DNA from 2 places in the Mesorhizobium sp. 113-1-2 genome. Region 1 is predicted to be linked to the other one. Evidence: riboswitches for the same ligand, from Rfam matches in the RefSeq annotation. Region 1 holds a riboswitch; the other holds the start of a gene.
What was found. Region 1 has a riboswitch for cobalamin ahead of JN279_RS19410 (DUF1636 family protein). Riboswitches for the same ligand answer to the same signal wherever they lie in the genome.
Positions count from the first base shown of each region.

Region 2: another riboswitch for cobalamin. It lies ahead of bluB (5,6-dimethylbenzimidazole synthase); the one in region 1 lies ahead of JN279_RS19410 (DUF1636 family protein).

Region 1 covers NZ_AP023242.1:4,000,958-4,010,632, reverse strand. Annotated here, with positions in the region: gene nuoF (NADH-quinone oxidoreductase subunit NuoF) at 1-687, opposite strand, end outside; gene JN279_RS19440 (NADH-quinone oxidoreductase subunit E) at 698-1,978, opposite strand; gene JN279_RS19435 (NADH-quinone oxidoreductase subunit D) at 1,979-3,169, opposite strand; gene JN279_RS19430 (NADH-quinone oxidoreductase subunit C) at 3,179-3,784, opposite strand; gene JN279_RS19425 (NuoB/complex I 20 kDa subunit family protein) at 3,789-4,370, opposite strand; gene JN279_RS19420 (NADH-quinone oxidoreductase subunit A) at 4,361-4,726, opposite strand; gene JN279_RS19415 (winged helix-turn-helix domain-containing protein) at 5,061-6,260, shown strand; cobalamin riboswitch at 6,290-6,494, shown strand; gene JN279_RS19410 (DUF1636 family protein) at 6,535-6,963, shown strand; gene cobW (cobalamin biosynthesis protein CobW) at 6,966-8,003, shown strand; gene JN279_RS19400 (cobaltochelatase subunit CobN) at 8,023-9,675, shown strand, end outside.
Region 2 covers NZ_AP023242.1:5,954,673-5,964,347, forward strand. Annotated here, with positions in the region: gene JN279_RS29055 (pirin family protein) at 1-172, opposite strand, end outside; gene JN279_RS29060 (DUF2277 domain-containing protein) at 213-479, opposite strand; gene JN279_RS29065 (exodeoxyribonuclease VII small subunit) at 578-829, opposite strand; gene JN279_RS29070 (histone deacetylase family protein) at 833-1,759, opposite strand; cobalamin riboswitch at 1,881-2,060, shown strand; partial or broken gene bluB (5,6-dimethylbenzimidazole synthase) at 2,154-2,738, shown strand; gene JN279_RS29080 (hypothetical protein) at 2,846-3,829, opposite strand; gene JN279_RS29085 (TetR/AcrR family transcriptional regulator) at 3,934-4,533, opposite strand; gene JN279_RS29090 (MFS transporter) at 4,654-5,877, shown strand; gene ribB (3,4-dihydroxy-2-butanone-4-phosphate synthase) at 6,026-7,126, opposite strand; gene aroC (chorismate synthase) at 7,237-8,346, opposite strand; gene JN279_RS29105 (DUF1344 domain-containing protein) at 8,531-8,785, shown strand; gene JN279_RS29110 (carbonic anhydrase) at 9,014-9,675, shown strand, end outside.

The DNA of each region.
Region 1 (9,675 bases):
CGAGAACCAGGCCGCGCCACGGCGCAGGATGGTCGGCGCCACCGCGATCGACTCGACATTGTTCACGGTTGTCGGACAACCGTACAGCCCAACATTGGCCGGGAATGGTGGCTTCAGCCTGGGCTGGCCCTTCTTGCCTTCGAGGCTCTCCAGCAGCGCCGTCTCCTCGCCGCAAATATAGGCGCCGGCGCCATGATGCATGTAGACGTCGAAATCGTAGCCTGACGTGTTGCCCTTGCCGATCAGTTTGGCCTCATAGGCCTCCTCGATGGCGCGCTGCAGCGCCTCGCGCTCGCGGATGAATTCGCCGCGTACGTAGATGTAGGCGGCAACCGCGCCCATGGCGAAACCGGCGAGCAAGGCGCCCTCGACCAGCGTGTGCGGATCGTTGCGCAGGATGTCGCGGTCCTTGCAGGTGCCGGGTTCGGATTCGTCGGCATTGATGACCAGATAGCTCGGCCGGCCGTCGCTCTGCTTGGGCATGAACGACCATTTGAGGCCGGTCGGGAAGCCGGCGCCGCCACGGCCGCGCAGGCCCGACGCCTTCATCTCGTTGACGATCCATTCGCGCCCCTTGGCGACGATGCCGGGCGTGTTGTCCCAGGCGCCGCGCGCCATCGCGCCAGCCAGCGACTTGTCGAAGAGGCCGTAGATGTTGGTGAAGATGCGGTCTTTGTCCTGAAGCATTTTTCGTCCCTCAGACCGGCTTCTTGCCGAAAACGCGGATGTATTCGGCGACACCGCCCTTGGCGAGCGCCTTGGCCTGCTTGACCCAGTCGTCACGGTCGATACGGCCGTGGAAGGAGAGATAGCCATCCACCCAATCGCGCTCGGCCTTCTTCCAGGAAGCGACCTGCGCGAAGGTGAAAATACCCAGCGTATGCAGGACGCCCTCGATCTTCGGGCCGACGCCGGAGATGAGCTTGAGATCGTCGACCGCGGCCGGCCTGTCGATGCCGGCCGGACGGTTCTTGTCCTCCAGCGACGGTTTCGCCGGCTTTGCGGCCGGCGCCTTGGTTTCCGGCGCCTTGAAGGCAGTGGCCGGTTCAGCCTTTGCCGTCGGCCCGTTGCGCTGCTTGGAGACCTTCTCGACTTCCGGCGCTGCCATGTTGGCGTTGGCGGCCGAATGCAGCGGCGCCGAAACGCTCGCCGCCTTCTCCGCCGCCGGCGCCACCTTGGTCTTTGACGGTGTCTTCAACGCCGGGCTGGTTTCAGGCGCATCGGTCTTCGGCTTGCTGGCATTGGACGGTGCGACGGGAGCGGCAGCGGGTGCCGGAACGGGCGCGGCAATGATCGCGCCGGGTGCCGCCTTGGCGGCCTTTGCAGCCTCCCTGGCCTCCCTGTCACGGGTCGACTTGAGGATCGCCTTTTCGCTCTTCAGCGTCGTCAGGCCGGAGGCCGGCTCCGAGCCGGTACGACCGTTCTGCGGTCCCGGCGCCACCGAGGCGCCCTTGCCCGCGTCATAGAGATCGATGATTTCGGCCAGCCGTTCTGGCGTCAGATCCTCGAACGTATCCTTGAACACCATGACCATCGGCGCGTTGACGCAGGCGCCGAGGCACTCGACCTCTTCCCACGACAAGGTGCCCTTGTCGTTGGTGTGGAACTGGTCGTGATGGATTTTCGAACGGCAGACATCCATCAGCGCTTCCGAGCCGCGCAGCATGCAGGGCGTGGTGCCGCAGACCTGGATGTGGGCGCGGGTGCCGACGGGATTGAGCTGGTACTGCGTGTAGAAAGTAGCGACCTCGAGCCCGCGAATCCTGGGCATGCCGAGCATGTCGGAAATCGTCTCGATCGCCGCCTTGGTGACCCAGCCTTCCTGCTCCTGCGCGATCATCAGCAAGGGAATGATCGCCGACTGCTCGCGGCCTTTCGGGTACTTCTTGATCCATTGCTTCGCCGCTGCCGCGTTCGCCCTGTTGAAGGCGAAGGAGGCTGGCTGGACGCTGGCTTCTGCGAGACGGCGGACTGACATTTAGCGATCGACCTCACCAAACACGATGTCGAGGGAGCCAAGAACGGCGGTGACGTCGGCCAGCATGTGGCCGCGGCAGAGGAAATCCATGGCTTGCAGATGCGCAAAACCAGGCGCGCGCAGCTTGCAGCGGTAGGGCTTGTTGGTGCCGTCAGAGACGAGATAGACGCCGAACTCGCCCTTCGGCGCCTCGACGGCCGCATAGACCTCGCCGGCCGGCACGCGATAGCCCTCGGTGTAGAGCTTGAAGTGATGGATCAGCGCTTCCATCGACCGCTTCATTGCCTGGCGCTTCGGCGGCACGACCTTGCCGTCCAAGTTCGATACCGGGCCGGTGCTTTCCTTGCCGAGCAAGAGATCGACGCACTGGCGCATGATCCGGGCCGACTGGCGCATCTCTTCCATGCGCACGAGGTAACGGTCGTAGCAGTCACCGTTCTTGCCGATCGGAATATCGAAATCCATTTCCGAATAGCATTCATAGGGTTGCGACTTGCGCAGGTCCCATGGCGCGCCCGAACCGCGCACCATGACGCCGGAAAAGCCCCAGGCCCAGGCGTCGGCCAGCGAAACAATGCCGATATCGACATTGCGCTGCTTGAAGATGCGGTTGCCGGTCAGAAGACGATCGAGGTCGTCGATCGACTTCAGGAACGGGTCGATCCACTTGCCGATGTCCTCGACCAGCTGGCGCGGCAGGTCCTGGTGGACGCCGCCGGGCCGGAAATAGGCGGCATGCATGCGCGAGCCGGAGGCGCGCTCATAAAACACCATCAGCTTTTCGCGCTCGACGAAGCCCCACAGCGGCGGCGTCAGCGCGCCGACGTCCATAGCCTGCGTCGTCACATTGAGGATGTGCGACATGATGCGGCCGATCTCGCAATAAAGCACGCGGATCAGCTGGCCGCGCCTCGGCACCTCGATACCGAGCAGGCGCTCGGCGGCGAGTGCAAAGGCATGCTCCTGGTTCATCGGCGCGCAATAATCGAGCCGATCGAGATAAGGCACCGCCTGCAAATAGGTCTTGGCCTCGATCAGCTTCTCGGTGCCGCGATGCAGCAGGCCGATATGCGGATCGACGCGATCGACGACTTCGCCGTCAAGCTCCAGCACGAGGCGCAAAACGCCATGCGCCGCAGGGTGTTGCGGCCCGAAATTGATGTTGAAATTGCGGACGGAGGTTTCAGCCATTCTGGCGCCTCAATTCGTCTTGGCTTTTTCGTCCCCGGGCAGCACATAGTCCGTGCCTTCCCAAGGGGAAAGAAAATCGAAATTGCGGAATTCCTGCTTGAGTTCCACCGGCTCGTAGATGACGCGCTTGGCTTCGTCGTCGTAACGCACCTCGACGAAGCCGGTCAGCGGGAAATCCTTGCGCAGCGGGTGGCCTTCGAAACCGTAATCGGTCAGCAGGCGACGCAGATCCGGATGGCCCGAAAACAGCACGCCATAGAGATCGTAGGTCTCGCGCTCGAACCAGTCGGCGCCCGGGAAAACGCCGGTGATGGACGGCACCATCGTCTCTTCGTCGGCCTGCACTTTCACGCGAATGCGCACATTCTGCTTCGGCGAAAGCAGATGGTAGACAACGTCGAAGCGCTTGGCGCGCGACGGATAATCGGCGCCGCAGACATCGATGATCGAGATGAACTGGCAGCGCGCATCGTCGCGCAGAAACGTCACCACTTCGATGAGGTTGCCCGGCTCGACATGGATGGTGAGCTCGCCATAGGCAATGTCAGCGTCATTGACGCGACCGATCAGCTTTTCGCCGAGATAGGTCGACAGTTCGCTAAGGGATGCGGCCATGGATTTACCGTTCGATCGTGCCGGTGCGGCGGATTTTCTTCTGCAGGAGAAGAATGCCGTAGAGCAAAGCTTCGGCGCTCGGCGGGCAGCCGGGCACATAGATGTCGACTGGCACGACGCGGTCGCAGCCGCGCACCACCGAATAGGAATAGTGGTAATAGCCGCCGCCATTGGCGCACGAGCCCATCGAGATGACGTAGCGCGGCTCCGGCATCTGGTCGTAGACCTTGCGCAACGCCGGCGCCATCTTGTTGGTCAGCGTGCCGGCGACGATCATGATGTCGGACTGACGCGGCGAGGCGCGCGGCGCCACACCGAAGCGCTCCGAATCGTAGCGCGGCATCGAGGTGTGAATCATCTCGACGGCGCAGCACGCCAGACCGAAAGTCATAAACATCAGCGAGCCGCTGCGCGCCCAGGTGATCAGCGCCTCCGTCGAGGTGACCAGGAAACCCTTGTCGGCAAGCTCATTGTTGATTTCAAGGAAGAAGGGATCGTCCTCCCCCACCGGCCTCCCAGTGTTGGGATCGATAATGCCCTTCGGCTTCGGCGCGACGAGGGTGCCTGAACTGTCGTTCAATCCCATTCCAGCGCTCCTTTTTTCCATTCATAGGCAAAGCCGATGGTCAGCACTGCCAAAAACACCATCATCGACCAGAAACCCAGCATGCCGATCTTCGTGAAGGACACCGCCCAGGGAAACAGGAAGGCCACTTCGAGGTCGAAGATGATGAACAGGATCGACACCAGGTAGAAGCGGATGTCGAATTTCATGCGGGCGTCGTCGAACGAATTGAAACCGCACTCGTAGGCGGAAAGCTTTTCGGGATCGGGATTGCGGTAGGCCACCAGGAACGGAGCGGCCAGCAGCGCCAGGCCGACGACCAGCGCCACGCCGATGAACAGGACGATGGGCAGGTACGAACTGAGGAGTGCGTTCATGCAGCGGCTTTCCGTTGGCGCCAATCCACTTTGATTACAGCACCGGACCTTAATGCGGAAGCGTGACAGATTAACCGCTGAACCGTTTTAAGGGGCCTATGCTGCAACGCGGCGAGGGTTAGCGCAGCACTTCCAGCGAAGCAAGTCAAACCTTGTTCAAAAGCCCGACCTGGACGGCATATCCGGAGAAACTGGTCCGATCCGCTCTTGTTTGATTTCCTTCGCTTTTTACTCCACTTTTCTCTCCTGACAGGGTTGCCGCCAAAACCCTGCTAGCATGGGCCGGAATCACCCATCGGACTCTCGACCTGGACGCCCTTAGAGTGACAGCTGCATGAAGGAAAAGATCTCGCTTGCCATGGCACGGCGCATCGCGCTCGCCGCTCAAGGATTTCTCGATCCGCGCCCAAATGGCACACCTGACCGCCGCCACCTCGCCCGCGTGCTCTCCCGCACCGGCCTGCTGCAGATCGATTCCGTCAGCGCGGTAGTGCGCGCTCACTATATGCCGCTCTATTCGCGGCTTGGCCCCTACCCGCTCGCCTTACTCGACAATGCCGCGGTGACCCGCAAGCGCACGGTGTTCGAATACTGGGCGCACGAGGCCTCCTTCCTGCCGGTCGAAACCTACCCGCTGATGCGCTGGCGCATGCAGCGCGCCGAGCAAGGCGACGAGATGTATCTGGGCCTGGCCAAATGGGGCCGCGAGCACGCCGCCTATATAGAAGAGATTTATCGCGCGGTCGCCGAGCGCGGCCCGATCGCCGCCTCCGCGCTCGAAGGCCAGAAGGGTTCGGGCGGCTGGTGGGGCTGGAGCCATGCCAAACATGCCTTCGAATGGCTGTTCTGGGCCGGGCGCATCACCACGGCGCACCGCCGCGGCTTCGAGCGCTTCTATGATTTGCCCGAGCGCGTCCTGCCGCAGGCGATCCTCGATCTGCCGGTGCCCGCCCCGGAGGACGCGCATCGCGAATTGCTGCGCATTTCCGCCCGCGCCCACGGCATCGCGACATCAGGCGATTTGCGCGACTATTTCCGCTTGTCGCCGGCCGACATGAAGGGCCGGTTGGAGGAACTGGTCGAGTTGGGCGAGCTCGTGCCGGTGCGAGTCGAAGGCTGGGACAAGCCGGCTTACCTTCACAAGGACGCGCGCCTGCCCCGGAAAATCGAGGCGCGCGCCTTGCTGGCGCCGTTCGACCCGGTGGTGTTCGAACGATCGCGCTCGGAGCGGCTGTTCGATTTCCACTACCGCATCGAGATCTACACGCCAGCTGAGAAGCGCCAATACGGCTATTACGTCCTGCCGTTCCTGTTCGGCGACCGGATCGTCGCGCGCGTCGACCTCAAGGCAGACCGGCCAGCCAGCGTCCTGCGCGTCCATGCCGCCTACCCTGAGCCCAACGCACCGCCTGAAACCGCTGCGCAGCTCTTTGAGGAACTGAAGCAGATGCAGGGCTGGCTCGGCCTTGAACGCATGGAAGTGACGCCGGCCGGCGATCTGGGCCCGGCGCTGGCCGACATCGCCGTGTCGTAGCCGCGCGTTGACACCGCTGCCTGCAAAAGCCTAAATCCGGTTCAGACGGTCCCTTGCCCGCAACGGCAGGGGCTAAGAGGGAATGCGGTGCGGGATGAAAATCTCAAATCCGCGGCTGTCCCCGCAACTGTAAGCGAAGAGCCAAGGCCGAAAGCCACTGGGAGTTTCCCGGGAAGGCGGCACCCAAGGCGATGACCCGCGAGCCAGGAGACCTGCCGTCTGCGACAGAAGAATCCGATCGCCCGGCGGGTTTCCGGGCAAGGAGCCCGGCTTTTTGGACCAGAACAGCAGTTTTTCGGCTGGCACAGCGGATATCTCGTCCGCCGACAGCGAAGCCTTGGCCGGCATCACGGTCATCGTCTGCGCCTCCTGTCGCGACGAGACCGGCTCCGACGCCCATCCCCGCGCCGGCGAACTGTTGGCCGAGGACACGCGCCGTGCAGCGTCTGACGACCATATCCGAGTGCGCACGGTCGAGTGCCTTGGCAATTGCAAGCGCCGGCTGAGCGCGGCGATCCTGCGCGACGGCTGCTGGAGCTATGTGTTCGGCGACCTGACCGCGGCCAGCGGCGCCGACCTCGTCACCGGCGCCAAACTCTTCGCCACCTCGACCGACGGCCTCATCCCCTGGCGTGGCCGGCCCGATTCCCTCAAGCGCGGCCTCGTTGCCCGCATTCCACCTCTCGACCTGTTGAAGGATTGATCATGAGCGCTTCCGTCTCCCGTGTCCCCTGCACCGTCGTCACCGGCTTCCTTGGCGCCGGCAAGACGACGCTGGTCCGCCATCTCCTGGAAAACGCCGGCGGCAAGCGCATCGCGATCATCGTCAACGAGTTCGGCGACATCGGCATCGACGGCGAAATCCTGAAAGGCTGCGGCATCGACACCTGCCCCGAGGAAAACATCGTCGAGCTGGCCAATGGCTGCATCTGCTGCACAGTGGCCGACGATTTCGTGCCGGCGCTCGACCAGATCCTGTCGCTCAACCCCAAGGTCGACCATATCCTGATCGAAACCTCGGGCCTCGCTCTGCCCAAGCCGCTGGTCCAGGCGTTCCAGTGGCCGACAGTGAAGAGCCGCGTGACCGTCGACGGAGTCATCGCCGTGGTCGATGGCCCGGCGCTGGCCGAAGGTCGTGTCGCCAACGATATGGACGCGCTGCAGGCGCAGAGGACTGCTGACGACAGCCTCGACCATGACGACCCGGTCGAGGAAGTGTTCGAGGACCAGATCGCCTGCGCCGATCTGATCATCCTGTCGAAAAGCGACCTGATGGACGCCGCCGGCTCGGCCCGCGCCAACGCCATCATTGGCGAGCACTCCGCCCGCGCCGTGAGGATCGTGCCGACGTCGCATGGCAAGGTCGATCCTTCCGTACTGCTCGGACTCGGTCTCGCGGTCGAGGACGACATCGAAAACCGCAAGTCGCATCATGACGGCGCCTTCGACCACGAGCATGACGACTTCGACACCTTCATCGTCGACATTGCCTCGGTCGCCAATCCGGACGAACTGGCAAAGCGCGTCGCCACCGCCGCCGAACAGGAAAACGTGCTGCGCGTGAAAGGCTTCGTCGAGGTCGGCGGCAAGCCGATGCGGCTCCTGCTGCAGGCTGTCGGCCCACGCGTCAATCATTACTATGACCGCGCCTGGACCGCCGAGGACGACCGCCGCTCGCGCCTGGTCGTCATCGGCCTCAAGGGGCTGAACCGCCCGGCAATCGAGCGTATACTCGCCGGCTGATTTTTAGACACGGGCCGCGATGCATATCCTCACCACGACCTCCGCCTCGCTCGACGATCTCGCCGAGCCGGTCGATCTGCGGCAGACGCCGGCGGATATCGTGGCCTTGTCCTTCACCGACAGCGACCTCGCCGGCCTGGCGGCCGCGTGGAAGGCCGACGCCGGCCGGTTGCCCTCGATGAGGCTGGCCGCTCTGCGCGACCTGCGCCATCCCATGTCCGTCGACCTCTGGATCGACAGCGTCGCCCGCCACGCCAAGATCATCCTGGTGCGCATCCTCGGCGGCTACGACTGGTGGCGCTATGGCTGCGACCAGTTGGCCTCGATCGCCCGCGAACGCGGCATAAAACTGGCGCTGCTTCCCGGTGAAAGCCACGACGAGGATATCAGGCTGATCGAAGCCTCGACGCTGCCGCGCCAGGAATTGGACACGCTGCTCAGCTATTTCCGCGAGGGCGGGCCGGCCAATTTGGGCGCGCTGGTGCTGCGGCTGGCGGGGTTGGTTGGACAGGACGCGGCCGTTGTTGAGCCGGTGGCGGTGCCAAAGGCCGGCTACTACGAGCCAGGCCGCGGCGTTGTCCCCCTCCCCCTCGAGCGAGAGGGAAAGGTCGTACCCATTCTCTTCTACCGCTCGATGCTGCTGGCCGCCGATGTCGCGCCGATCGACGCCCTTTTTGAAGCGCTGCGGCAGCGCGGCATGGCGCCTGTCCCCATCTTCGTATCCAGCCTGAAAGACCCGGCGTCCCTAGCCTTCGTCGAAACAGCCCACGCTACGCTCAAACCCGCCGCCATCATCACCGCGACCGCTTTCGCCTCCGGCGCCGAACCGGGCGTTGAAACCCTGTTCGACCGCGCTGGCGTTCCCGTCTTCCAGGTCATCGTCGCCACCACCCGCCGCGACGTCTGGGAAAACAACCAGCGCGGCCTGGCCCCCGCCGACCTCGCCATGCATGTCGTGCTGCCCGAACTGGACGGCCGCATCCTTGCCGGCGCCATTTCCTTCAAGGGCGAAAGCGATGTCGATCCGGCACTTGGCCATCGTGCCTTCGCCAACCGGCCGGAACCGGATCGCGTGGCGCAGGTGGCGGAGCGTGTGGTCGCCTTCATCAAGCTGCAGGAGACGCCCCGTGCCGCGCGCAAGCTGGCTATCCTGATCCCGGATTACCCGAGTGCGCCTGGCAGGACTGGCTATGCGGTCGGCCTGGATGTCCCGTCGAGCGTGCTGGCCATGCTGCATGACCTGAAGGAGCAGGGTTATGTGGTTGGGGGGATTCCGCAAACGGCGCGTGGGTTGCTGGAGATGCTGGATGCGGGCGGTCAGGGGTTGGGGCTGGATGACTATTTAGACTTATCGAAAGAGGTGCCCGCTGAGGCTATGACTGCCGTTGAGGCGGCGTGGGGGAAAGCAGAAGAGACAGGTTTGCGCGAGGCCCCCCTCTCTGTCCTGCCGGACATCTCCCCCTCAAGGGGGGAGATCATGCCGTTGTCACCGCCCTCGCCAGTAGCGACCGTTGCAGAGGGAGATCCGGCGCCCGAACTGCCAATCTCCCCCCTTGAGGGGGGTGAGGAGTGGTCCGCGCAGCGGACGGAAAGCCAATTGCTTGGCTTTCCGAGCGACGAACGCCCGGAGCGACAGCGAAGGGCCGGGTCCGGCAGGACAGAGGGGGGTGTT
Region 2 (9,675 bases), 2.0 Mb from region 1:
CCATGCGGTCGAAGAAGATGAACGGCCCAACCAGCCGCCGCTTGGCGGTCGGCAGAGCGCGACGGACCTCGAAACCGCCAATGTCCTTGGCGTTTGGGATGACCATCAACTCGATCTGGTCGCTGGCGAAGGCGTCGCCGGCTTCAGGGTCTTTTCCCGGAAAGAAGCTCATGGACTCTCCTTTTCAGCGGTCATGGACCGCTTTGGCAGCATCAGGCAAAGCGGATCGCCGCCTTTGCCCGCAGTTTGGCCGCCACCTCTTCGCGATTGCGCGGATGCTGATGGGTTTCCAGCGAATCGAGTAGTTCACGCGCCGATGCCGCGATGGCCTCGACCGCATGGTCGAACGCATGCTGGTTCTGTTTCGACGGCCGTGTCGTTCCGCTCAGCTTGCGGACAAATTGAAGGGCTGCGTCGCGCACTTCGTCATTGGTTGCCGGCGGATCAAAATTGAACAGGGTCTTGATGTTTCTGCACATCGCTTCCGTATCTCCTCTTGTCCAGGGCGCCATCTCAACGGCGACGAACTCTATCCTCAATCACGATGATGTCCAAAACTCGGTTGACGGCTTGCGCCTCATTCCGCGTCGAGCGGCTCGGTTCCGACCGGCTTGCCGTCGCGCGACAGCCGGATCTTTTCGACCTTGTCCTCGGCCGCCTTCAGCAGCCGGTCGCAATGCGCCTTCAGCGCCTCGCCACGCTCATAGATGCGGATCGACTGGTCGAGCGGCACGTCGCCACGCTCCAGATCATCGACGATCTTCTCCAGCGCGTCGAGTGCCTGTTCGAAGCTCATCGCCTTGACGTCTTCGTTGGTCTCAGCAGCCATCACTCATCCTTTCATCAGTCGCCCGACATGGGCGGCGACCGAAAATGCCAGTCCTTGCAGATCGTAGCCGCCCTCGAGCAGGCTGACGAGCCGGTTGCCGCTGTGGCGGGCAGCGCGCTGCATCAGCTGGCCAGTCGCCCAGTCGAAATCGTCCTCGGTCAGGTTGATCTCGGCCAGCGGGTCGCGGTGATGCGCGTCGAAGCCGGCCGAAATGATGATCAGATCGGGCGCGAAATTGTCGAGCGCCGGCAGCACCCGCGACAGGAAGGCATCGCGAAACACCTCGCCGCCGGTCTGTGGCGCCAAGGGCGCGTTGACGATGTTGCCGGCGCCAGTCTCGCTCTTCGCGCCGGTGCCGGGATAAAGCGGCATCTGATGCGTCGAGCAATAGAGCACCGAGGGATCGTCCCAGAAGATATCCTGCGTGCCGTTGCCGTGATGCACGTCCCAGTCGACGACAGCGACGCGCTCGGCGCCATGCTTCTTCTGCGCATAGCGCGCCGCAATCGCCGCCGTGTTGAAGAAACAGAAGCCCATCGCGGTGGTCTTCTCGGCATGATGGCCGGGCGGCCTTGCGGCGACGAAGACATTGTCGGCACGGCCGGCAAAGACGTCGTCGACAGCGGCGTTGGCGGCGCCGATCGCGGTGATCACCGCTTGCCAGCTCTTCGGGCTGGCGGTGGTGTCGGCATCGATGCGGGCAAGGCCCTCCTCGGGAATGGCGGCACGCACGCGGGCGACGAAATCGGCGGGATGGGCGTACAGGATGGTCGCTTCATCGCCCTCCGGCGCCTTGACGCGATCGAGCCCAGCGAAGGCCTCGTCATCCAGCACCCGTTCTATGGCGCGTAAACGGTCCGGCCGCTCGGGATGGCCGGGCGGCGTGATGTGTTCGAGGAAGATCGGATGGGTATAGAGACGAGTGGCCATGCTCCCTATCTAGTGCCCCGGCAACGCGATGGCCATGCGTTGCCGCTTGATGACTGGGGAAAATCACGCATGCGTCCATTGGCGTCGCTGCGGGGATTGGCGCCGCCGAGGCTTCGGCGTAAGGTCGCAGCCACTGCCTGGTGCCCGCCGCAAGCGGGAGAATCGGGAACACGGTTGAACTCCGTGGCGTGCCCAACGCTGTGAGGGGGACCGCGCCGGTAAATGCCACTGTCGATGACGGGAAGGCACCGGACGCGGGTTGATCCCAAGCCAGAAGACCGGCCTGGCAGGCATCGTCATCCGCATGGTCAGGCGGCTGGCATCAATAGCAATCGCAAGGGGACAAGCGATGCCGGAACACATGACCGCTCCTATGGGCGACGGATTTGACCAGATGGCGCGTGACGCGGTCTACCGTGCCATGTTCACGCGGCGCGACGTGCGCAGCCATTTCCTGCCCGACGCGCTCGACGACGGGGTGCTGGCGCGGCTTCTGCTTGCCGCCCATTACGCGCCATCGGTCGGCTTCATGCAGCCCTGGAACTTCATCGTCATTCGCGACGCCAAACGGCGGGAAAAGGTGCGCGACCTGTTCCTGGCTGCGCGCGAACAGGAATTGCCTGAAATCGAGGCGGAACGTCAGGCGCTCTACCGCAAGCTCAAGCTCGAAGGCATCTGCGAAAGCGCCCTCAACATCTGCATCACCTGCGACCGCCAGCGCTCGCAGGGTTCGCCTCTGGGCCGCTGGCACAATCCGGAAATGGATCTCTACAGCACGGTCTGCGCGGTGCAGAATTTCTGGCTGGCGGCGCGCGCCGAAGGCGTAGGCGTCGGCTGGGTCAGCATCATCGAGCCGCAAGCGTTGAAGAGCCTGCTATCCATTCCCGAGCACGTGACGCCGATCGCTTATCTCTGCGTCGGCCGGGTTTCCGAGTTCGCGCCCAAACCGGACCTCGAAACGCATGGCTGGGGCCGGCGGCTGCCGCTGCCCGAATTGATCATGAGCGAGACTTTCTGCGGGCAAGGCGAGGCACCACTCAAGTCAGCTGTGGTGCACCTCAACGCAGTCGCCTGCGCGCCCGCCGATCAGCGGGTTGCGCCTGCGGTGCCCCAGCGCGAGCCGCCAAAGGAGGCCAGCGCCTTGTCCCTCAGCTCCCTGAACTTCGACGACGCCTCGGCCAGCCGGGCATCCCAGGCCGGATCGGGCACCTGGCCGGCTATGGTCTTGAAATAGACCTGCATCAGGCAAGCAATGGCAAATGGCTCGATGAAGGCGGCCTTGAAGGCCCAGGCGAAGACGATTGCCAGCACGAAAGCCCAGCCGGCGAGTTGCCCCGGCATGATGAACAGAATGGCGGCGGCCGGGGCCAGCATCAGCAGGAAAATGACGAAGGACACGCCCCACATGATGACCGCTAGCCAGACGGCGTTCTTGACCATGGTCTTGCCGTTCTGGGCGTAGAGCACGACGCCTTGCCGCGCCGTCTCGAAGGGCGAGGACGAATTGATGCGGATGTTGTAGCCGAGGATGATCTCGTCGACATAGGTGAGCGACAGGCGGATCACCGTGTTGATGAAGGAGACCAGGCCGCTCAGGCCCGGGATCGGCAAGAAGGCGGCGATGCCGCCGAGCAGGCCGGTGATGGCGCGGATGGCGCCCTTGACCAGCTGGTCGACGACAAAAAGGATGTTGGCCTCGGCGAAACGCTCGGTCACGACCTGCCTGGCATAGGCGATCTGGTTCTGGCCGTCGGGGACATCCCGGCCATCGATCAGATGGACCATGACGGCGATATGGCCGGCCTTGACGACGTAGAGGATGTATTCGCGGATCCAGTAGACGGCGATCGAGACGACGCCAAAACCGACCACGCCACCCCACAGGGCAAAGGACATTGGCCCGTCGGGATCGGTGGAGATATGGCCGACGCCATAACCGACTGAAGCACCCGTGCCGGTCGCCATGATGTAGGCCAGCGTGATGCCGAAATAGACGATCATGCGAAAGACAATGAAGGGCCAGGTCCGCATCATGATGGACACCGACCTGCCGATCTCGAAATCCCACATGCTCCGAATCTCCCCTCAGAGATGGGCGAGAAGGATGCGCTCTGCCTGAAGATTGTCAATCGGGGGCGGTGGCCAGCGAGGCGCCCAACGGGGATTTGGGTCTGTTATGAGCCTGGTTTTCTGAGCAGGCCTTCGAGCAGTTGCTTGAACGCCGCCACCACCATCTTCGACGTCGCTTCGGGGTCGTTCGAATTGGCGATCCGCTGCGCTGCCTGGCTGCTCGCCCCGTTGATCAGCCGTGCCGCGGTCTCGGGGTCGACGCCCGGGACGACCACCCCTTCCCCCTGCAGCGCGGTCAGATGATCGGTCATTGAACCGACGCAGGCGCTGGCATTCGGCCAAAGTGCTGGATCGCCCAGCACGGCCGGACCGTCCCGGAACATGATGCGCTGGATTTCCGGCTCCAGCGCCATTTCGATATAAGTTGTGCATTCGTCGACGAAATGCTGCCAGCGGGTCGGCGCTCTCGAGGCGACCTCATTCACCCGGGCAGCCATCTCCGCGTCGATTTCGGCGATAACCGCCTGCAGCAGCCCCTTCTTGTCGCCGAAGTGATGATAGAGCGCGCCGCGCGTCAACCCGGCCGATGCGGTGAAATCATCCATCGAGGCTTCCGCATAGCCTGTCGTGCCGAAAGCCTGGCGGGCCGCGGCGATCAGCTTGGCGCGCGTCTCGGCGATCATTTCCTTGCGGGGTCTGTGCATTTCCGTCTGGCCCTATCCACATACGCCTCGTATGCCAATTGACATACGCCACGTATGATCTATCTATTTCTCATACGCTTCGTATGTAATTGTCAGATCGCCCTTTGTCGAGGAACTGCCATGCAAAACCCCTATTCGGAAATCTTCCGCGCCCCTGGAGCCAAGGGCTTTGCAGCGGCCGGCTTCATGGCACGCCTGCCGATCGCCATGGCACCGATCGGCATTGTGGCGATGCTGTCGCAAACGCGCGGCGAATACTGGCTGGCGGGTGCGGTCTCGGCGACATTCGCGCTGGCCAACGCCTTCCTGGCGCCGCAAATATCAAGGCTGGTCGACCGCCTCGGCCAGACGCGGATCGTCGTGCCCACGACAATCATCTCCGTGCTCGCCTTCATCACGCTGGTTGCGGCCGCCAATCAGGACTGGCCGGTTTGGACGCTGTTCGTGTCGGCGCTGCTGGCCGCGGCCATGCCCAGCATGCCCGCCATGGTGCGCGCGCGCTGGACCGAGCTTTTCCGGGGCCGCCCCGAGATGAACACCGCCTTCGCCTTCGAATCGGCGGCGGACGAGCTGGTCTATATCGCCGGCGCATCGCTGTCGGTCGGCCTGAGTGCTGCCCTGTTCCCGGAAGCGGGCATGCTGGCGAGCACGCTGTTCCTTGCCTTGGGCTCGACGGCGTTCATCCTGCAGCGATCGACCGAGCCGCAAGTGCGCCCGATGGACCAGGGCTTGAGCAGCTCGGCGATCCGTCTGCGCCCGGTGCAGATCATCACCTTTGCCCTGATCTTCATCGGCGCGACCTTCGCGACGACGGAAGTGAGCACCGTGGCGATCACAAAGGAGCTCGGTCAGCCCGGCGCCGCCAGCCTCGTCATCGGCGTCTACGCGCTGGGGTCGTTCGTGCTCGGCATCATTGTCGGCGCGCTCAACCTGAAAGCGCCGCTGCAGCGCCAACTTGCCATCGCGGTCGCTCTGGTCGCGCTTGGCACGCTGCTGCCGCTCACCGCCAGCAGCGTGCCGCTTCTGGCGCTGACCGTCTTCATCAGCGGCGTGGCGATCTCGCCGACCTTCATCACGGCCTTCGGCCTGATCGAGCGGCATGTGCCGGAAGCGATGCTGACCGAGGGCATCACCTGGGTGACCACCGGGATCGGCATCGGCATGGCGCTGGGCTCCTTCGCCGCCGGCGCGGTGGTGGATGCGTTCGGCGCCCAGAACGGGTTCTGGGTCTCGGTGGCATCAGGTACGATTGCACTCGCCACCGTGCTGCTCGGCCAACGCAGCCTGGCCACCCACAGGTGCGAGCTGGATGGATGCGAAGCCGCCGCGGTTCCCGCCGAGTGACGGCCAGGATATGTTGAGATTCAGGTCAGGCCGCGCCGAAAATGATGGATTTCGAGAACCGGAGCGCAGCGGACTTTCCGGTCCGTGAGCACCGGAAGCGCAGAAAGCCGTCATTTGCAGGCCGGCCTCACCTGAATATCGACATATCCTAGATAATCTCGGTCTTGGCGATGTGGATGCCAAAGCCTTCGAGGCCGACATAATGGCGCTCGCGCGAGGCGATCAGGTTGATCGAAGAAATGCCGAGGTCCTTCAGGATCTGCGCGCCGAGGCCGATCTCGCGCCATTCATTCTCGCGCCGGCGCGCCTCCTCATGATCCTCGCGGTCGCCGCTTAGCGGGCGCTTGCGCTCCTGGTGGGCGACGCCCACCGAACCTTCTCTGAGATAGACGATGACGCCGCGCTTGCGTTCGCCCATCGCCTTCATGATGCCGTCCAGCCTATGGGAGGTGCCGAAAACGTCGGTCACCACATCCTCGGAATGCAGCCGCACCGGCACGTCCTCGCCGTCGCGGATGTCGCCGAAGACGACGGCGACGTGATGCATCGTGTCCCAGGGCAGCGTGTAGGTGAAGACCTGCGCCTTGCCGCCGAGCGTGTCGATATCGGAGCATGCGACGCGCTCGACCAGCGTTTCCTTGCGCTGACGGTAGGCGATGAGGTCGGCGACCGAAACCTGCTTCAGACCATGTTCCTCGGCAAAAGCCTGCACTTGCGGGCCTCGCTTGACGGTGCCGTCGTCGTTGACCAACTCGGAGATGACGCCGATCGGCGGCAGGCCGGCGAGCTTGCAAAGGTCGACCGCCGCTTCCGTATGGCCCGAACGCATCAGCACGCCGCCTTCGCGCGCGATCAGCGGGAAGATGTGGCCGGGGCGGACGAAATCCGAGGCGCCGACATTGCCGTTGGCGAGGTTGCGCACGGTCAGCGTGCGGTCGTCGGCCGAAATGCCTGTCGTCGTGCCATGCTTGAAATCGACGCTGACGGTGAAAGCGGTGGTGTGGGCGGAATCATTGTCGGCGACCATTGGCTGCAGGTTGAGCCGCTTGGCTTCCTCGCGCGGCATCGGCGTGCAGACGATGCCCGAGGTGTTGCGCACGATGAAGGCCATCTTTTCCGGCGTGCAGTGGACGGCGGCGACAATCAGGTCGCCCTCATTCTCGCGCCCGTCATCGTCCATGACGACGACGATCTCGCCGCGTTCGAAAGCGCGGATGGCTTCGACAATCTTTTTCTGGTCGTAAGGCATGGGATGCTCGCTTCGCTCGCAGGGCAGTAGGGGAATAGGGCAGTAAGGCAGTAGGGGAAAGCAAAAATTTGGCTGTCTGGGCGCGGGGCGTAGCATATCGCCCTACTGCCCTACTGCTCTGCGCCCTTCCCCGTCTGTCCCCTGTGCCGCAGATAATGATCGGCAATCGCGCAGGCAACCATCGCTTCGCCGATCGGCACCGCGCGGATGCCGACGCAGGGGTCGTGCCGGCCCTTCGTCATCACCTCGACGTCGTGGCCATCCTTGTCGATCGACTTTCGCGGCGTCAGGATCGACGAGGTCGGCTTGACGGCGAAACGCGCAATGATCGCCTGGCCGGTCGAGATGCCGCCGAGGATGCCGCCGGCATTGTTGGACAGGAACACCGGCTTGCCGTCATTGCCGATGCGCATCTCGTCGGCATTCTGTTCGCCGGTGATGCGCGCGGCCTCGAAACCGTTGCCGATCTCGACGCCCTTGACGGCGTTGATCGACATCAGGCCCGACGCAATGTCCTGGTCGAGCTTGGCGTAGATCGGCGCGCCGAGCCCCGGTGGTACGCCGTCGGCGACGATCTCGATCACCGCGCCGACCGAGGAACCGGCCTTGCGGATGCCGTCGAGATACTGCGTGAAAACCGGAACCGAAGCCGGATCGGGGGTGAAGAACGGGTTTTCCGCGTCGCCTATGAAATTCCAGTTCCAGTTGGCGCGGTTGATCGACTTTTCGCCCATCGACACCAGCGCGCCGCGCACCACCATGCCCGGCACCACCTTGCGGGCAAGCGCTCCGGCTGCGACCCGCGCGGCCGTCTCGCGGGCCGAGGAGCGGCCGCCGCCACGATAGTCGCGTATACCGTATTTGACGTCATAGGTGTAGTCGGCATGGCCCGGCCGGTACTGGCGGGCGATCTCGCCATAGTCCTTCGAACGCTGATCGACATTCTCGATCAGCATCGAAACTGGCGTGCCGGTGGTGATCATCGTCTCCCCATCCTCGTCAAGCACGAAGCCCGACAGCACCTTCACTTCGTCCGGCTCGCGGCGCTGGGTGACGAAACGCGACTGGCCCGGCCGGCGCTTGTCGAGTTCGGCCTGGATTTCGTCGCGCGTGAAGCGGATGCCGGGCGGGCAACCGTCGACGACGCAGCCGAGCGCTGCCCCATGGCTTTCGCCCCAGGTGGTGACGCGGAAAAGGTGGCCGAACGTGTTGTGAGACATGGAAAATTGCCCTGCCCGGCAGCGGAGCCGGTTGAAGCCTGCCTTCTATTGGCGTTTTTTGCGGTGGTCAAACTGTCATCCCCGCCGTTTAAGTTTTGACACATTCGGCTGGTTTCTGCTTTCTTCCATCCGCCGTTGAGGATCCGCCGCCACCGTGCCGGCGCAATGACCAAAGAGGACGATTATGCGTACCCTGATTGGCGCTGTTGCCGCCACGCTGCTCTATTCCACCGCTGCTTTCGCCGGCCAGACCGAAGGCCTGATCAAGAAGATCGACAAGGACGCGCTGACGCTGACCCTGGATGACGGCAAATCCTACAAGCTGAATGCCGAAACCGATCTCGACTCCTTGAAGCCGGGCATGGATATCGTCATCGCCTATGACGTGACCAATGGCGAGAACGTCGTCACCGACATGGAACTGCCGGACACCGAATAAGAAGCTCTCCGCCTCCGCACAGCCAGATCCATTCCGACAAGGCCGAAATCGGCTCCATCTTCTTGTTCGGACCCTACCGGAACCGAAAGTTCAGGATCTGCGCCTGGATGTCGTTTCCAACCAGCTTGGGCGCGCTGGGCGAAGGCTGGCCCTTGCCAATGCCGTTTGTTGGTAGCAGTCTCGGCTAGCAGATTCAGCCGTCGGGTGGATCTGCGGCGGAGCCGGACAATGTGCATCGACTGCAAGGGCGAAGGGGTCGGCCGCAGGGATTTCCTCAAGGTCGGTGCGGGGCTCGTCGCGATCGGTTTTGGCGCAGCTTCCTGGTCGGCGCGCGCGGCCGAAGGTGTTGCGACGACGCTGCTCCCCGATGAAGCGCTCGCCGCATTGAAGTCCGGCAACGAACGTTATGTCAGCCACCCTGAACTCTGCTCGATTGACCTTGCCGCGCAGCGGAGCGCTGTCGCCGCACACCAGGCGCCCTGGGCTACGGTCATCAGTTGCGCCGACAGTCGCGTTCCGCCGGAATTGATCTTCGGTGGCCACGGCGTTGGAGAACTATTCGTCGCCCGGAATGCTGGCAACCTCGTCGACACCGCGACGCTCGGCACGGTCGAATACGGTGCGGCGGTGCTCGGCTCGCCGTTGATCGTCGTCCTGGCGCACACAAGTTGCGGTGCCGTCAAGGCGGCTTGCGACGTGGTCGCCAAGAACGCCACCTATCCGGGCGCGATCGGCCCGATGATCGAACCGATCCTGCCCGCGGCGATCGCGGTGCGGAGCGAGGCGGGCGATTTCGTCGACAACACCGCCAAGGAGAGCGCGCGGAGGACCGCGAGGCGCCTGGCCGTTTCAAGCAAGCTCCTGGCCAGCCTCATCGGGACCGGCAAGCT